One region of the Streptomyces sp. NPDC060027 genome, then DNA from elsewhere that is predicted to be linked to it. Evidence: riboswitches for the same ligand, from Rfam matches in the RefSeq annotation. Region 1 holds a riboswitch; the other holds the start of a gene.
The links. Region 1 has a riboswitch for S-adenosylmethionine ahead of ACFWBT_RS00475 (cell envelope biogenesis protein OmpA). Riboswitches for the same ligand answer to the same signal wherever they lie in the genome.

Region 1 (7,329 bases):
CGGCCATGACGAGCAGGAAGATCGTGATCGCGATCTGCACGCCCTGCACGGTGGTGTCGAGGTCCTCGCTGATGTCGTTGATCATCACGTTCATGTTGGAACCGGCGAAGCTGCAGATGAACTGGGCGAGGGCGAGCGGGGCGAGAATCCTGCGCTGCGCCCCCGACGGCGGTGTCGACGCGCCTGTGTCAGCCATCGCCATTCCTTATGACCGCCGGACGTGTGGTCTGGGTGTCGCTCTCCTACGCTCATAGACTGCGCCGAACGTCGACGGACCGCATGTGCGCGGGCGCGGCAGACCGGTGAAATCCCGGTGGACCGTCCCGGCCGCCTCCGGGACTTCAGGACCTGTCCTGGGCGCGGGGCTGGACACCCTTGACCAGGGCCGGGAGCGGACCTCGGCCCTGAAGGGCGTGCGCATCGTACTGATCCCAGGCGGCTGAACGGACCGGACGCCGGGCCGGCGTCCGGTTCTCCGAGCAGCCGTCTGTGTGAGCACCCCGCTCACCCGTTCGGGTGGGCGCTACGGGCTCCTCACCGCCGCCCGGCGGTACCTCCGCTCCGGAAGGCGGGGTGGTCGCCGAGGCGGCGTACGTAGTCCTGGAGCTGGGGGAATGAGCGCAGGGCGCCGTCCGGGCCCAGTCGGGTGAGGGCCACCCACACGTCCACGTCCCCCGCCGTCAGCGTCTCGCCCAGGACATAGGGCCGTACGGCGAGTTGACAGTCCAACAACTCCAGCGCCGCGGAGAGCTCCGAGGGCTGGGCGGTAGGCGTGACATCGCGGTCCAGCAGGTCGCGGAGCGCCTCGATGTCCGCGGCGAGGGCCGGGGGACGCAGCGTCGAGGGGCACCCCGCGCCGTGACCGGAGAGCAGCCCCGCGAGATCGCGGAGGATGTCGGGGGTGTGGTTGCTGACGATGCGTCCGCTCCACCGGTCGCACAGCGCGGGCGCCGTCAGCGGTCCGTCGTAGTGGTGCTCGGTGGACTCGTAGGCGCGGCGCAGCGAGGCGAAGGCGTCAGGTGTCCCGGCGGGATGCGTCAGGACCGTCGTGGCGACGGAGTCCTTCAGGCCCAGCAGGTCGAGGGTGATCGCGATGCGCAGCGAGAGCGGACAACTCTCCGACAGATACAGCTCGTAGCGGTGCGGTGCCGGGTAGAAGCCGCCGGCCAGGCCGACACCGATCCGGCTGTCGACGCGGTGGGGGAGGGCAGAGGGCGTCGCCACCTTGAGACGAAGCTCAGAGGGGAACGAAACCTGGTCACAGGGACGTGAGTTGGCCGTGCTGGAAGTGCGCGAAGCTGTCTCAGGCATGACTCTCCCTTGGGGAACGAGGAAGCCACCGCCGCCTTGTGGGCACCAGCGGCCGAATGCGGAACGACTGCGCTCGTCGCACCGGTCCGGATCGAACGGACCGGCTGCGGATCAGTAAGCGCTGGAGACACGCAACAGATCGATGTGCAGGCGCCTCGTCAAGCCGTTCCTGGGCATTCTCACCGGTCCCACTCCAGGGCTCGCGAGACGCGAGACCACGCTTGCCCCGCCGCACCGGCGGGACCCGGTCGTCACCCGGGGCACCCCGTCGCGGTGGAAGGGTTGCCTGTCAGCGAGCCGGGGCCGATGACCACAGGTGCGGGACGAACCCGCACCGTGGGCGCTGACAATCGTGACCGTCCATGCCAGTCTCGGTGCGCCCTGTGGCGCCGTCAAGAACGCCGGGCACGCGGTCTCACCTGGTGGTCACCCGCATTGACATTCTTTTCGGGGCGGGCCTAACGTGCGGCCCACAACGGGATGCCCCAGGGCCGGAGAGACGATGGTGACGGCGATGAACGCAGCTGACGGGACGGCCGCATGGCGGCGCCTCGGTCGCGTCGTGCTGTGCGCCGACCGCTCCGTCGACCTGCTTCGCGTCAACAGCGCGCTGTGTACGGACACGTGTCGCACCCTCTGCCAAGGCTGACGGCCCCTCTTCCGAATCGCTGACGACCACCGCTGTAGCGGTGTGCCCCTTCTCCGTCCAGCCCCCGTGCCATGTGCGCCCGTGCCCTCGTTTCGTGCCGAGCCGTTACGGCTCCGCGTCACGCTGCCGCTCGCCGTGGTCCGGGGTGTCCGAATCCGCTGGAGCTCTCCATGAGTGAATCTCCGGGCCTTGCTGTGTCCTCCGGATCAGCGCCGCCCGCCCAGGCCATCCCCCGTCCCGACGTCCCCGCCGCGCCCAAGACCCCGGCCGCTCAACGGGTCCTGCCCCTCCGGCGTCCCGGCCGCTGGATCATCACGGCCGTCGTGCTCGTGCTGGTCGCCCAGATCACCCACGGCCTGGTGACCAACCCCTTCTACCAGTGGGACCGTTTCCAGTACTGGTTCCTGCGCCCGACGATCCTCGACGGTCTGCTCATCACCCTCGAAGTCGCCGTCTACAGCGCGGTGTTGGGATTGCTCGGCGGGATCCTGCTCGCGTTGGCCCGGCTCTCCCCGAGCCCGGTGCTGCGCGCGGTGAGCTGGGTCTACACCTGGCTGTTCCGCTCGGTACCGCTCATCGTCGTCCTGCTGTTCCTCTACAACTTCAGCGCGCTGTACCAGACGTTGAGCGTCGGGGTGCCGTTCGGTCCGGCCTTCTTCACCTTCGACGAGTCCCGTCTGGCCACCGACATGGCCGTCGCCGTCGTCGGACTGAGCCTGAACGAAGCGGCGTACGCCTCCGAAGTGGTGCGCGGAGGCATCCTCTCCGTCGACCAGGGCCAGCACGAGGCGGCCTCCGCCCTGGGACTGCCGAAGCGGTACCAGTTCGCGAAGATCGTCTTCCCGCAGGCGCTGCGCTCCATCACCCCTAACTACGTCAACCAGTTGATCGGCCTGATCAAGGGCACCTCGCTGGTCTTCTACGTCTCCCTGCTGGACCTGTTCGGCTCCGTGCAGAGCATGGGCAGCACCTACCCCGGCGACATCGTGCCGCTGCTCCTGGTCGCCACCGCCTGGTACCTGATCCTGACGAGCGTCGTGTCCGTCATCCAGTTCTACGTCGAGCGGCACTACTCGCGGGGCGCGTTGCGCACCCTGCCGCCGACCCCGTTGCAGAAGGTACGGAACGGTCTGCGCGACGTGCGGGCCCGGATCCGGAGGGAGACGGCGATATGACCGACGAAGCGCGTCAGACGACAGTCAAGACCAGGACGGCTCCGGAGGACCAGGCACCGGAGACGGCTCCGTCGGCCGAGATCATCGGAGCGCTCGAGATCCAGCCGGCCGCGGTGGAGGTGCACGACGTGCACAAGTGGTACGGCACCCACCAGGTCCTGGACGGTGTGGAGTTGACCGTCCGGCCCGGAGAGGTCACGGTCATCCTCGGGCCGTCCGGATCCGGCAAGTCCACTCTCCTGAGGGTGATCAACCATCTGGAGAAGCCTGAGATCGGCCATGTCAGCCTGAACGGCGAGCTCATCGGCGTCCGCAGGCACGGTGAGCGACTGAGGGAACTGAGCGAGCGGGTCATCCTGGGGCAGCGCAGTCGCATCGGCTTCGTCTTCCAGAACTTCAACCTCTTCCCGCACCTCACCGTGCTGGACAACGTGGCCGCGGCTCCGGTGGCCACCGGGAAACTGTCCAAGCCCGAGGCCCAGGAACTGGCCCGCGATCTGCTGGCCCGCGTGGGGCTGGCGGACAAGACCAGTTCCTACCCACGGCAGTTGTCGGGCGGACAGCAGCAGCGCGTGGCCATCGCCCGCGCCCTCGCCCTGCGGCCGGGGGTCATCCTCTTCGACGAACCGACCTCGGCGCTGGACCCCGAACTGGTCGGCGAGGTGCTCGCCGTCATCAAGGACCTGGCCAGAAGCGGCACCACCCTCGTCATCGTCACCCACGAGATCGGCTTCGCCCGCGAGATCGCCGACCGGGTCGTCTTCATGGACGGCGGCCGCATCGTCGAACAGGGCCCACCCGCACAGGTGTTGGACCACCCGCAGCAGGAGCGCACCAGGGACTTCCTGAGCAAGGTCCTCTGACCCACGCGCCGAAGGGCGGACAGCGAGGCCCGTCAGCACCAGCCTCCGAAGGAAGCCGCCGGCGGCGAACGAGGACGCATCGCTCAGCACGGACCTCCGAACTCGCCGGCCACCGTGCGCCTTGACGCACGGCCAACCGATTTCGCGGCCCGCCGGGACCGCGCCCCCACACCCTCACCGCACACACCCGACAAGGACAGCCATGCGCACCCTCCCCCTGAACAGCAGAATTCTTCGCGGCGTCACCGCCACCGCGGCCGTCGCCTCCCTCGCCGCCGGGCTCGCCGCATGCGGGGGTGACAGCGACGCCGCCACCCGGACCGAGGGCGCCTCGGCCGGATCGGTCACGGTCGGCGCGCTCTCCAACGGCGCTGCCCAGAAGACCGAGTTGAAGGTGTCCGAGGTGAAGTCGATCAGCGCCGAGCTGCCCAAGTCCGTCGCCAAGAGCGGCACGCTGCGGATCGGCGTCGGCGCCCTGCCCGCGGGATTCGCGCCGCTGGCGTACGTGGGCGGGGACCAGAAGACACTCACCGGCGCCGAACCCGACCTCGGCCGGCTGGTGGCCGCGGTCCTCGGGCTGAAGCCGGAGGTGAAGAACTCGACCTGGGAGAACCTGTTCGTCGGCATCGACAGCGGCAAGGTCGACGTCGCCTTCTCCAACGTCACCGACACCGAGGAGCGCAAGAAGAAGTACGAGTTCGCGTCCTACCGCCAGGACAACCTCGGCTTCGAGGTGCGCAAGAAGAGCACCTGGAACTTCGACGACGACTACCGGAACCTGGCCGGCAAGACCGTCGCGGTGAGCGCCGGCACCAACCAGGAGAAGATCCTCCTGGAGTGGAAGTCCAAGCTCGCCAAGGAGGGCGAGAAGCTCAACGTCAAGTACTACCAGGACAACAACGCCACCGCCCTGGCGCTGTCCAGTGGAAAGATCGACGTCTCCTTCGGCCCGAACCCCGGTATCGCCTATCACGTCACCCAGACCGCCAAGACCCCGAACCCGACGCGCAACGCGGGCACGTTCTCCGGGGCGGGTGAGACGCTCCAGGGTCTGATCGCGGCCACCGCGAAGAAGGACAGCAGGCTCGCCGAGCCGCTCGCCGACGCGATCAACTACCTGATCAAGAACGGTCAGTACGGCAAGTGGCTGGCCGCCTGGAACCTCTCCAACGAGGCCGTCGACACCTCCCAGGTCAACCCGCCCGGCCTGCCGCTCGACAACTCCTGAACCACCGTCCACCTCAAGGGGCTCCGCCGCGCCGCGGCGGAGCCCCGGGCGCGGCCGGCCGCGTTCCAGATACGGAGAACCGCACTGCCATGTCCACCAGCGTCCACCCCGCCCCCTCTCCGATCCCGACCGCACCCCACATCCTGGACAACGCGGCCTGGGCCGCGCTGACCGGTCCGCACGCCCACCTCGCCGAGCGCGTCGGCCGGGCCGCCCGCTATCCCGTGGACGTGTCCCCGTTCGCGGCTCTCGACGACCCCGCCGACCCCCGTTCATGGGACGACCTGGCCGAACTCGTCGGTCCGGGCGCGGTCACACCGGTCACCGCGGTCCAGACCATCCCCGACGGCTGGACGACCGAACAGAGCGGCTACGGCGTCCAGTTGATCGCCACCGCGCTGGACACCGAGCCCGCGCCCGAAGCGGTGCGGCTCGGTCTCGCCGACGTGCCCGAGATCCTCGACCTGATCGCCCTCACCCGGCCGGGCCCCTTCCTGCCCCGCACCGTCGAACTCGGTACCTACCTGGGCATCCGGGAGGGCGGCCGGCTGATCGCGCTGGCCGGTGAACGGCTCCGCCCGCCGGGCTGGACCGAGATCAGCGCGGTGTGCACCCACCCCGACCACCGAGGCCGAGGCCTGGCCACACGCCTGGTCCGCGCGGTCGCGGCGGGCATAAGGGAACGCGGGGACATCCCCTTCCTCCACGCCGCCGCCGACAACACGAACGCGATCCGGCTCTACGAGTCGATCGGATTCACCCTGCGCCGCCGCACGAGGTTCGTGCTCGTCCGCACCCCTGGCGGACAACAGGCCGCGCGAGCCGGGCAAGAAGGAGCCGGGCCGCAGGAAGAAAAGGCATAGCCGTGCGGTTGTCTCTGTTCAGGACCGCGTGGCGCCCCGTCGGGGAGCCACGAAGGCCGGGCGGACGACGGACCCCGGAGCGCCGGACCGAAGGAGCGGAGGTGAGGCGCATGCGTCGCGTGTCCCGCCGCCGCGTGCCGAAGCCCGCCTCGCCCCGCCGCCTTTACCTGTACACCCGGCCGCACATCGATCTGCTGCGGGTCGCCGGCGCGCTCTGTCGCTCCTGACCTGTTGCCCTCGCAGCCGCGCCCGCTCGCCGGGGCGGGCTTTCTCGTACGGTCGATCAGGAAGGCACCTCCGTGTCCTCGTCACCCACACCTCTGCACCTCGCCGTCGCCCTGGACGGCGCCGGATGGCACCCGGCCGCCTGGCGCGAGCCGGTGTCCCGCCCCCGCGAACTGCTGACCGCGGCCTACTGGACCGACCTGGTCACCGAGGCCGAGCACGGACTGCTCGACTTCGTCACCATCGAGGACGCGCTCGGCCTCCAGTCCTCGTCGCCCACCGAACCGGACGGCCGTACCGACCAGGTCCGCGGCCGCCTCGACGCCGTCCTCATCGCCGCGCGCATCGCGCCACGGACCCGTCACATAGGCGTGGTACCGACCGTGGTGGCCACACACACGGAGCCGTTCCACCTGTCCAAGGCGATCGCCACCCTCGACTATGTGAGCACCGGCCGCGCGGGCCTGCGCGTACAGATCACGGCACGCCAGAACGAGGCCGCGCACTTCGGACGCCGCACGTTCCCGCCGTTCCGCTTCGAGGACTACGACACTCCCGCGGTACAAGAAGTCGTGACCGACGTCTTCGACGAAGCCGCCGACTACGTCGAGGTCGTGCGCCGGCTCTGGGACAGCTGGGAGGACGACGCGGAGATCCGGGACATCGCCACCGGCCGCTTCGTCGACCGCGAGAAGCTGCACTACATCGACTTCGAGGGCAGGCACTTCAGCGTCAAGGGCCCCTCGATCACCCCCCGGCCGCCCCAGGGCCAGCCGGTCGTCACCGCCCTGGCTCACGCGACGGTCCCGTACCGGCTGGTGGCCAGGTCCGCCGACATCGGCTACGTCACTCCGCACGACGCACGCCAGGCCCGTGCCATCGTCGACGAGATCCGCGCCGAGCAGAGCGGGGCCGGCCGGGCGGACGACACCGTGCATGTCTTCGGCGACCTCGTGGTCTTCCTGGACGACGAGCCCGGAGCCGCCGAGGCCCGCCGGGAGCGACTGGACGCACT
Region 2 (7,329 bases), on a different contig from region 1:
ACACGCCTGCTCTTCTTCAACAGGACCCTGTTCTCCGAGGCCGGCATCACCCCGCCCACGACCTGGAGCGAGCTCGCGGCCGACGCGAGGGCGCTCAAGGCCAAGGGCGTGAAGTTCCCCTACGCGCTGCCGCTCGGCCCCGAGGAGGCGCAGGCGGAGACCATGCAGTGGCTGCTGAGCGGAGGGAGCGGCTACGCGGACGACGTCGACACGTACTCCATCGACTCTCCGCAGAACATCCACACGGTCACCTGGCTGAAGGACGAACTGGTCGGCAAGGGGCTCACCGGACCCGTCGCACCTGCCAAGCTGAACCGTGCGGCCGCCTTCTCGGCGTTCACCCGGGGTGAGGTCGGAATGCTCGTCGGGCACCCCACTCTGATGAAGCAGGCCGCCGCCGAGGGCGTGAAGTTCGGCATGGTGCCGATGCCCGGCGTCGACGGCAGGTCCAAGGTCACCATGGGCGTCGCCGACTGGATGATGGCCTTCAAGAAGAACGGCCACGGCGAGCAGGTCGGCGACTTCCTCGACTTCGTCTACCAGGACAAGAACGTCCTCGCCTTCTCCCGCGAGTACGACCTGCTGCCGGTCACCTCCTCCGCGTCCGACGCGATGGCGGCCGACCCGGACGACGCGGACCTGGAGCCCTTCCTCGCCGAGCTGCCCACCTCGGTTCTGTACCCGGTCGGCAAGACCTCCTGGGCCGAGGTCAGCGCCGACGTGAAGAGCGAGATCGCCAAGGCCGTGAGCCCGGACGGCGACCCGGCCGAGGTCCTCGACTCCCTGCAGACCAACGCCACCATGGCGGACAGCGGCTACTAGGACGGGCCCGGGCCCGCTCCCCGGCTCCGATCCCGATCCCGGCTCCGGCTCGGCACTGTCGGTGCCGGGGGCTACCGTGCTGTCCATGGAAGAGCTGCCCGCGCGCGAACGGAGCATCCTCGCCCTGGAGCGCCGCGGCTTCCCCGGCCCCGGCGCCAAGGAGCGCGCCATACGAGAACGGCTGGGCCTGGCCCCGGTCCGCTACTACCAGCTGCTCAACGCGTTGCTGGACGACCCGAGGGCCTTGGCGCACGACCCGGTGACGGTGAACAGGCTGCGCCGCGTGCGGGAGGCCCGCCGGTCGGACCGCTGAGACGAGCCTCCGGGGCGGGCGGCCAGGCGAGACCTAGGCACCCGTGCGGGAGGGATCGGTGGGACGAGCATTCGGGCGGCTGCTCGGTCGGAGCGGGTCTCCGGGCCGGGCGCATCGGTCGGACCAGGCCTCCGGGCCGGGCCGGGCGGCTCGGTAGGGCCGGGGATTCGGCCAGGTGGAGTTGTCGGGGCGAGGCATTCCGGCCGGGTGGGTAGCCCGCTCGGCCATGAGCCATGGGTGCGCCCGCCCTCACCCGGATAGGGTCGCCCCATGGGCAGCCATCCCGAATCCAAGGACCCCTTGCCGGCCCCGGTCACCCCCGCCGGGCGCGACGCTCTGGACGCGATCCTCACCCGCCCCACCCGGACGGTCGTCGCACTCGACTTCGACGGGACCCTCGCCCCCATCGTCCCCGACCCCGACCAGGCCCGTGCGCACCCCGACGCGGTGCCCGCCCTCGCGGCACTCGCCCCCAAGGTCGCCTCGATCGCCGTGGTCACCGGCCGCCCGGCCGGTGTGGCCGTACGCCACGGCGGCTTCGCGGGCGTCCCCGGACTGGAGCACCTCGTCGTCCTCGGTCACTACGGCGCCGAGCGCTGGGACGCGGTGAGCGGCACGGTCACCGCCCCCGCCCCGCACCCCGGTGTGGCCGCCGTCCGCGCCGAACTGCCGGGGTTCCTCGACAGGATCGGCGCCTGGCAGGGCACCTGGATCGAGGAGAAGGGCCGTGCGGTCGCCGTGCATACGCGCCGCGCCGCGGACCCGCAGGCCGCCTTCGAGGCGCTCCGCGAGCCGCTGGCCGATCTGGCCACCCGGCACGGCCTGATCGTCGAGCCCGGCCGCATGGTCCTGGAGCTGCGCCCGCCCGGCATGGACAAGGGCGTCGCCCTTCTGGAGTACGTCCGGGAGGTCGGCGCCGAGGCCGTCCTCTACGCGGGTGACGACCTGGGCGACCTGCCCGCCTTCGCCGCCGTCGACAAGCTCCGCTCCGACGGGATCCCGGGCCTGCTGGTGTGCAGCGGCAGCTCCGAGGTCGGCGAACTCGCCGAACGCGCCGACCTGGTGGTCGACGGTCCGTCCGGAGTCGTACGCCTGCTCGCCTCTCTCGCGGCCGAACTCGCTTGATCGGCCGCTCGTCGCCCGCGCGGGCGAGGGCGGCGGAAGGCTTGCTTCGCCCCCTCCGCCCCTACCCGTCCCGTACCTGGGGCTCCGGCCCCAGACCCCCCTCCTCAAACGCCGGAGGGGCTGAAATTTCCGGCCGGAGGGGCTGAAGTCCTTTCCCCGGCCGGAGCGAAAGGTCCCCTCGGTGTCGCTCAGGCCTCCAGCGCGCGCAGCTGATCGAGGAACCACTGGGCCGGCGGCAGAGCGGTGGCCGCGGCGGCCAACCGCTTGGTGCGCTCGGCCCGTTCGCCCGGCTGCATGGTCAACGCCTCGTGCAGCGCCCGTGCCGTACCGATCACGTCGTACGGGTTCACGGAGATCGCGTCCTCGCCCAGTTCCTCGTACGCCCCGGCCTCCCGCGAGAGCACCAGCACACAGCCCTCGTCGGAGACGACCGGGATCTCCTTGGCGACGAGGTTCATGCCGTCCCTGATGGGGTTGACGAGGGCGACGTCGGCCAGCCGGTACGCGGCGAGCGAGCGCGCGAAGTCGTCCTTGACGTGCAGCACCACCGGGGTCCAACCGGGCGTTCCGTACTGGGAGTTGATCTCGTCGGCCACGCGCTGCACCTCGGCCGTGTACTCCCGGTACACCGCGAGGTCCTGCCGCGAGGGGTAGGCGAAGGCCACGTGGACCACCCGCTCGCGCCACTCCGGGTGGTCGTCGAGCAGCTGCCGGTACGCCAGCAGCCCCCGCACGATGTTCTTGGACAGCTCGGTCCGGTCGACGCGCACGACGGTCCTGCGGTTCTCGCCGATCTCCGTGCGCAGCGCGGCCATGCGCTCCTCGACGTCCTCCCGGTGGGAGCGTTCGCGCAGGAACTCGGCGTCCGCGCCGAGGCCGTGCACGCCGACGAGGGTCTCGCGCACGGGCGGCCGGGCGCCGTCCAGGTGCTCGATCGCCCTGGGGGCGCCCGAGTGCCAGGTCGCGGTGTAGTGCTCGGGGTCGGCCTCCTCCGCGCAGCGCATGAAGGCGGTCGCCCACCGCCAGGTCAGGAACGCCACCCGGTCCGCGCCGAGCATGCCTCCCACCAGTTCGGCGCGGATGTCGTCGGGGAGCATCCGGAAGTAGTCCTCGGGCGCCCACGGCGTGTGGGAGAAGTGGCCGATGCGCAGGTCGGGGCGCAGCTCGCGGAGCATCCCCGGCACCAGGCACAGGTGGTAGTCCTGGACCAGCACCGCCGCCCCCTCGGCGGCCTCCTCGGCCAGCGCCTCGGCGAAGGCGCGGTTGTAGGTCCGGTACGACTCCCACTGGCGCCGGAACTCCGCGTCGAAGACCGGCTCCAGGGGGGTCTGGTACAGCATGTGGTGGACGAACCACAGGACGGAGTTGGCGATGCCGTTGTAGGCGTCGGCGTGCACGTCGGCGTCGATGGCCAGCATGCGCACACCGTCCTCGCCGACTCCGCGCGCGACGGCCTCCCGGTCGCCGTCGCCGAGGGCCGAGCACACCCATAGGGCGCCCGCGTCGGGCCCGATCGCCGAGAGGCCCGAGACGAGGCCGCCGCCGCCGCGCCGGGCGTGCAGAGAACCGTCCTCCCGTACCTCGTAGGTGATCGGGCCGCGGTTGGACGCGACCAGAATCCGGTGGGCACCGTGCGTTGAAGCCATGCCTCGAAACCTAGCCCCGTGTCGAAACGCTCAAACGTTCCCTTCGGCCGTATGCGATCGCGGGCCGGGAGGGCTGGTCTACGCGGCTTTGCGCCGCTGGTACTCGGAGATTTCGCTCATCGGGGGCCTTTCCTCCGTGTCCACCGAGTACGTGCGCGGCTGGAAACCGTCCCGGCCGCGCTCGAACTGGGTGAGGGCGGGGCGGATCAGGTGGCCGCGGGCCAGCCGGAGCTGGGCGGTGCGGTAGATCGCGGCGGCCATACGGCCCAGGGCCTGGCCGTCCTGGTGACGGTGCTTGCGGACGCCGACGTCGACCTGGGCGAGGGCGTCCAGGCCCACCAGGTGCAGGGCGTCGACGAGCATGCCCAGCTCCACGCCGTAGCCGACGGGGAACGGGAGCTGTTCGAGCAGGGAGCGACGGGCCGCGTACTCGCCGCCGAGCGGCTGGACGAAGCCCGCCAGCTGCGGCCAGTGCATGTTCAGCAGGGGGCGGGCCATCAGCTCGGTGACCCGGCCGCCCTGTCCCGAGGCGCCGCCCAGCGGGCGGTCGTACATGGCCTTGACCAGATCGACCCCGGGGTCGGTGAGCAGCGGGCCCACGATCCCGGTGACGAAGTCGGACGAGAACTCCCTGAGGTCCGCGTCGATGAAGCAGACGATGTCCCCGCTCGTCACGAGCAGCGACCGCCACAGCACCTCACCCTTGCCGGGCACCGCGGGAATCCGCGGGAGGATGTCGTCGCGGTGCACGACTCTCGCGCCCGCGGCGGCGGCGACCGCCGAGGTGCGATCGGTCGAGCCCGAGTCGACGACGACGATCTCGTCGACGAGGGGCACCTGCTGCATCAGGTCGTGGCGGATGATCGCCACGATCTCGCCGACCGTCTCCTCCTCGTTGAGCGCGGGCAGTACGACGCTGACCGTCGATCCGGTGGAACGTTTCGCGGCCATGAGCTTGTGGAGCGGGCGGTCGGTCAGGGACCAGGAGCGTGTGCTCAGCCAGCTTTCGACATCTTTCAGCACGGTCTGCGGCTCCTCACTGTCTGATCACACGCTCTCATCAGCGTGCCCGCTGCGGCCAGCGGCAGATCGATTGCCGTCGTCTCGCGGTGCGGACGACTATCTCAACTGTCCTGGCCTTCGGTTACAGTCTTGAACAACGCGGATGACCATCGCATGTCCTGGATCATCGGCGCGTATCGCGTTCAACAGTTCAACAATCAAATACCGCTCATCCAGAGGGGCAGAGGGATACGGCCCGATGAAGCCCCGGCAACCCTCCAGCCGGTCTCGTACCGATCGATGTCGATCGCGTCGCGAGGCTCCCGGCTAGGGAAGGTGCCAAATCCGTCTCACGGCGAAGTGCGTCGTGAGGAAGATGAGGAGAAAGGGCCTCGCCTCCATGGCTGCGCAGACAGTTGCAAGCACCACGAACTCCGTGAACTCCGCCGATGCGGTGGACCTCGGTCCGGCAGCGGCGCTTTCCTGCCGCGAGTGCGGGCACCGCGTCCCGCTCGGACCGGTCTTCGCCTGCGAGGAGTGTTTCGGCCCGCTGGAGATCGCCTACGACTTCTCGGCCTACGAGACCGAAGAGCTCCGCAAGCGCATCGAAGCGGGACCCGCGAACATCTGGCGCTACGCGCCCCTCCTGCCCGTCCCCGCGGACGTGGCGCAGAAGCCGAACATCAACCCCGGCTGGACCAAGCTCGTCCAGGCCGACAACCTGGCCCGCGAGCTCGGTGTCGACGCCGGCAAGCTCTTCGTCAAGGACGACTCCGGCAACCCGACGCACTCCTTCAAGGACCGCGTCGTCGCCCAGGCCATCGAAGCGGCCCGCGTCTTCGGCTTCACCACCCTCTCCTGCTCCTCCACGGGCAACCTCGCCGGCGCCGTGGGTGCCGCGGCGGCCCGTGCCGGCTTCCGCTCCTGCGTGTTCATCCCGCACGACCTGGAGCAGGGCAAGGTCGTCATGGCCGCGGTCTACGGCGGCGAACTCGTCGGTATCCAGGGCAACTACGACGATGTGAACCGCTTCTGCTCCGAACTGATCGGCGACCCGGCCGGCGAGGGCTGGGGCTTCGTCAACGTCAACCTGCGGCCGTACTACGCCGAGGGCTCCAAGACGCTGGCGTACGAGATCTGTGAGCAGCTCGGCTGGAAGCTGCCGGACCAGCTGGTCGTGCCGATCGCCTCCGGCTCCCAGCTCACGAAGATCGACAAGGGCCTGCAGGAACTGATCAAGCTCGGGCTCGTCGAGGACAGGCCGTACAAGATCTTCGGCGCCCAGGCCGAGGGCTGCTCCCCGGTGTCCGTCGCCTACAAGGCCGGTCACGACGTCGTGCGCCCGCAGAAGCCGGACACCATCGCCAAGTCGCTCGCCATCGGCAACCCGGCTGACGGGCCGTATGTGCTCGACATCGCGCGGCGCACCGGCGGTGCCGTGGAGGATGTGAACGACGAGCAGATCGTCGACGCGATCAAGCTGCTCGCGCGCACCGAGGGCATCTTCGCGGAGACGGCCGGCGGCGTGACCGTCGGCGTCACCCGCAAGCTGATCGAGAACGGTCTCCTCGATCCGACCCTGACCACCGTCGTGCTGAACACCGGCGACGGCCTCAAGACTCTGGACGCGGTGGCCTCGGACACCGGGCTGACCGCGACCATCCGCCCGAACCTCGACTCCTTCCGAGAGGCAGGCCTCGCATCATGAGCGTCAACGTCCGCATCCCCACCATCCTGCGCACCTACACCGGGGGCGTCGCCGAGGTGACGGCCGAGGGTACGACCCTCGCCGAGGTCATCGCCGACCTGGAGAAGAACCACACGGGCATCGCCGCGCGCGTTCTGGACGACCAGGGCAAGCTGCGACGCTTCGTCAACGTGTACGTCAACGACGACGACGTCCGGTTCGAGCAGGGCTTGGAGACGGCGACCCCGGACGGTGTGGGCGTCTCGATCATTCCGGCCGTCGCCGGAGGCTGATCGTTACCCTCGGTAATGCCGAACACGCTGAGTTCATAGAATTGCCCCCTCCGTGAGAGAAACGGAGGGGGCAATTCTGCAGGGTTGAGCGCGCTACAGTTGGGGAAGTCGCTTCGCTTTCGATGTTGGTTTCATGCCGGATGCATATGAGTCCTCGCCCGGCATCCGACAAGAAGTAGCCAAACTGCCCCGCCTTTTTGAGCCGTTTATGGCATTTACGGGGCCCGACTTGCCCTGAATCCTTGCATATCCTCCGCATGTCAACGATCAGCCATGCCCAGAATTCTCGTCCGATTGACCTGTTGCAGACGGCAGTTGGACAGATACATTCAGCCGCGGTCGACGCGTTCCGGCGCACACCCCCAACCGTTGGGGGGTGAGGTCTGACCCGGATCCGCGAAGTGTGGATCTGTGCAAGGGCCAGTAATAGGGGAGTTAGGC

Region 2: linked by a shared signal. The riboswitch ahead of thrC (threonine synthase) and the one ahead of ACFWBT_RS00475 (cell envelope biogenesis protein OmpA) in region 1 are both predicted to bind S-adenosylmethionine.

The regions. Positions count from the first base shown of each region.
Region 1 is NZ_JBHWVI010000001.1:115,791-123,119, reverse strand. Features, by position in the region: gene ACFWBT_RS00480 (MFS transporter) at 1-196, opposite strand, end outside; gene ACFWBT_RS00475 (cell envelope biogenesis protein OmpA) at 535-1,224, opposite strand; SAM riboswitch class IV at 1,524-1,669, opposite strand; gene ACFWBT_RS00470 (amino acid ABC transporter permease) at 2,131-3,135, shown strand; gene ACFWBT_RS00465 (amino acid ABC transporter ATP-binding protein) at 3,132-3,998, shown strand; gene ACFWBT_RS00460 (ABC transporter substrate-binding protein) at 4,201-5,226, shown strand; gene ACFWBT_RS00455 (GNAT family N-acetyltransferase) at 5,316-6,089, shown strand; gene ACFWBT_RS00450 (putative leader peptide) at 6,200-6,316, shown strand; gene ACFWBT_RS00445 (LLM class flavin-dependent oxidoreductase) at 6,389-7,329, shown strand, end outside.
Region 2 is NZ_JBHWVI010000201.1:8,962-16,290, forward strand. Features, by position in the region: gene ACFWBT_RS34030 (ABC transporter substrate-binding protein) at 1-822, shown strand, start outside; gene ACFWBT_RS34035 (DUF3263 domain-containing protein) at 908-1,135, shown strand; gene otsB (trehalose-phosphatase) at 1,406-2,260, shown strand; gene ACFWBT_RS34045 (trehalose-6-phosphate synthase) at 2,449-3,906, opposite strand; gene ACFWBT_RS34050 (glucosyl-3-phosphoglycerate synthase) at 3,985-4,929, opposite strand; SAM riboswitch class I at 5,135-5,291, shown strand; gene thrC (threonine synthase) at 5,309-6,616, shown strand; gene ACFWBT_RS34060 (MoaD/ThiS family protein) at 6,613-6,888, shown strand.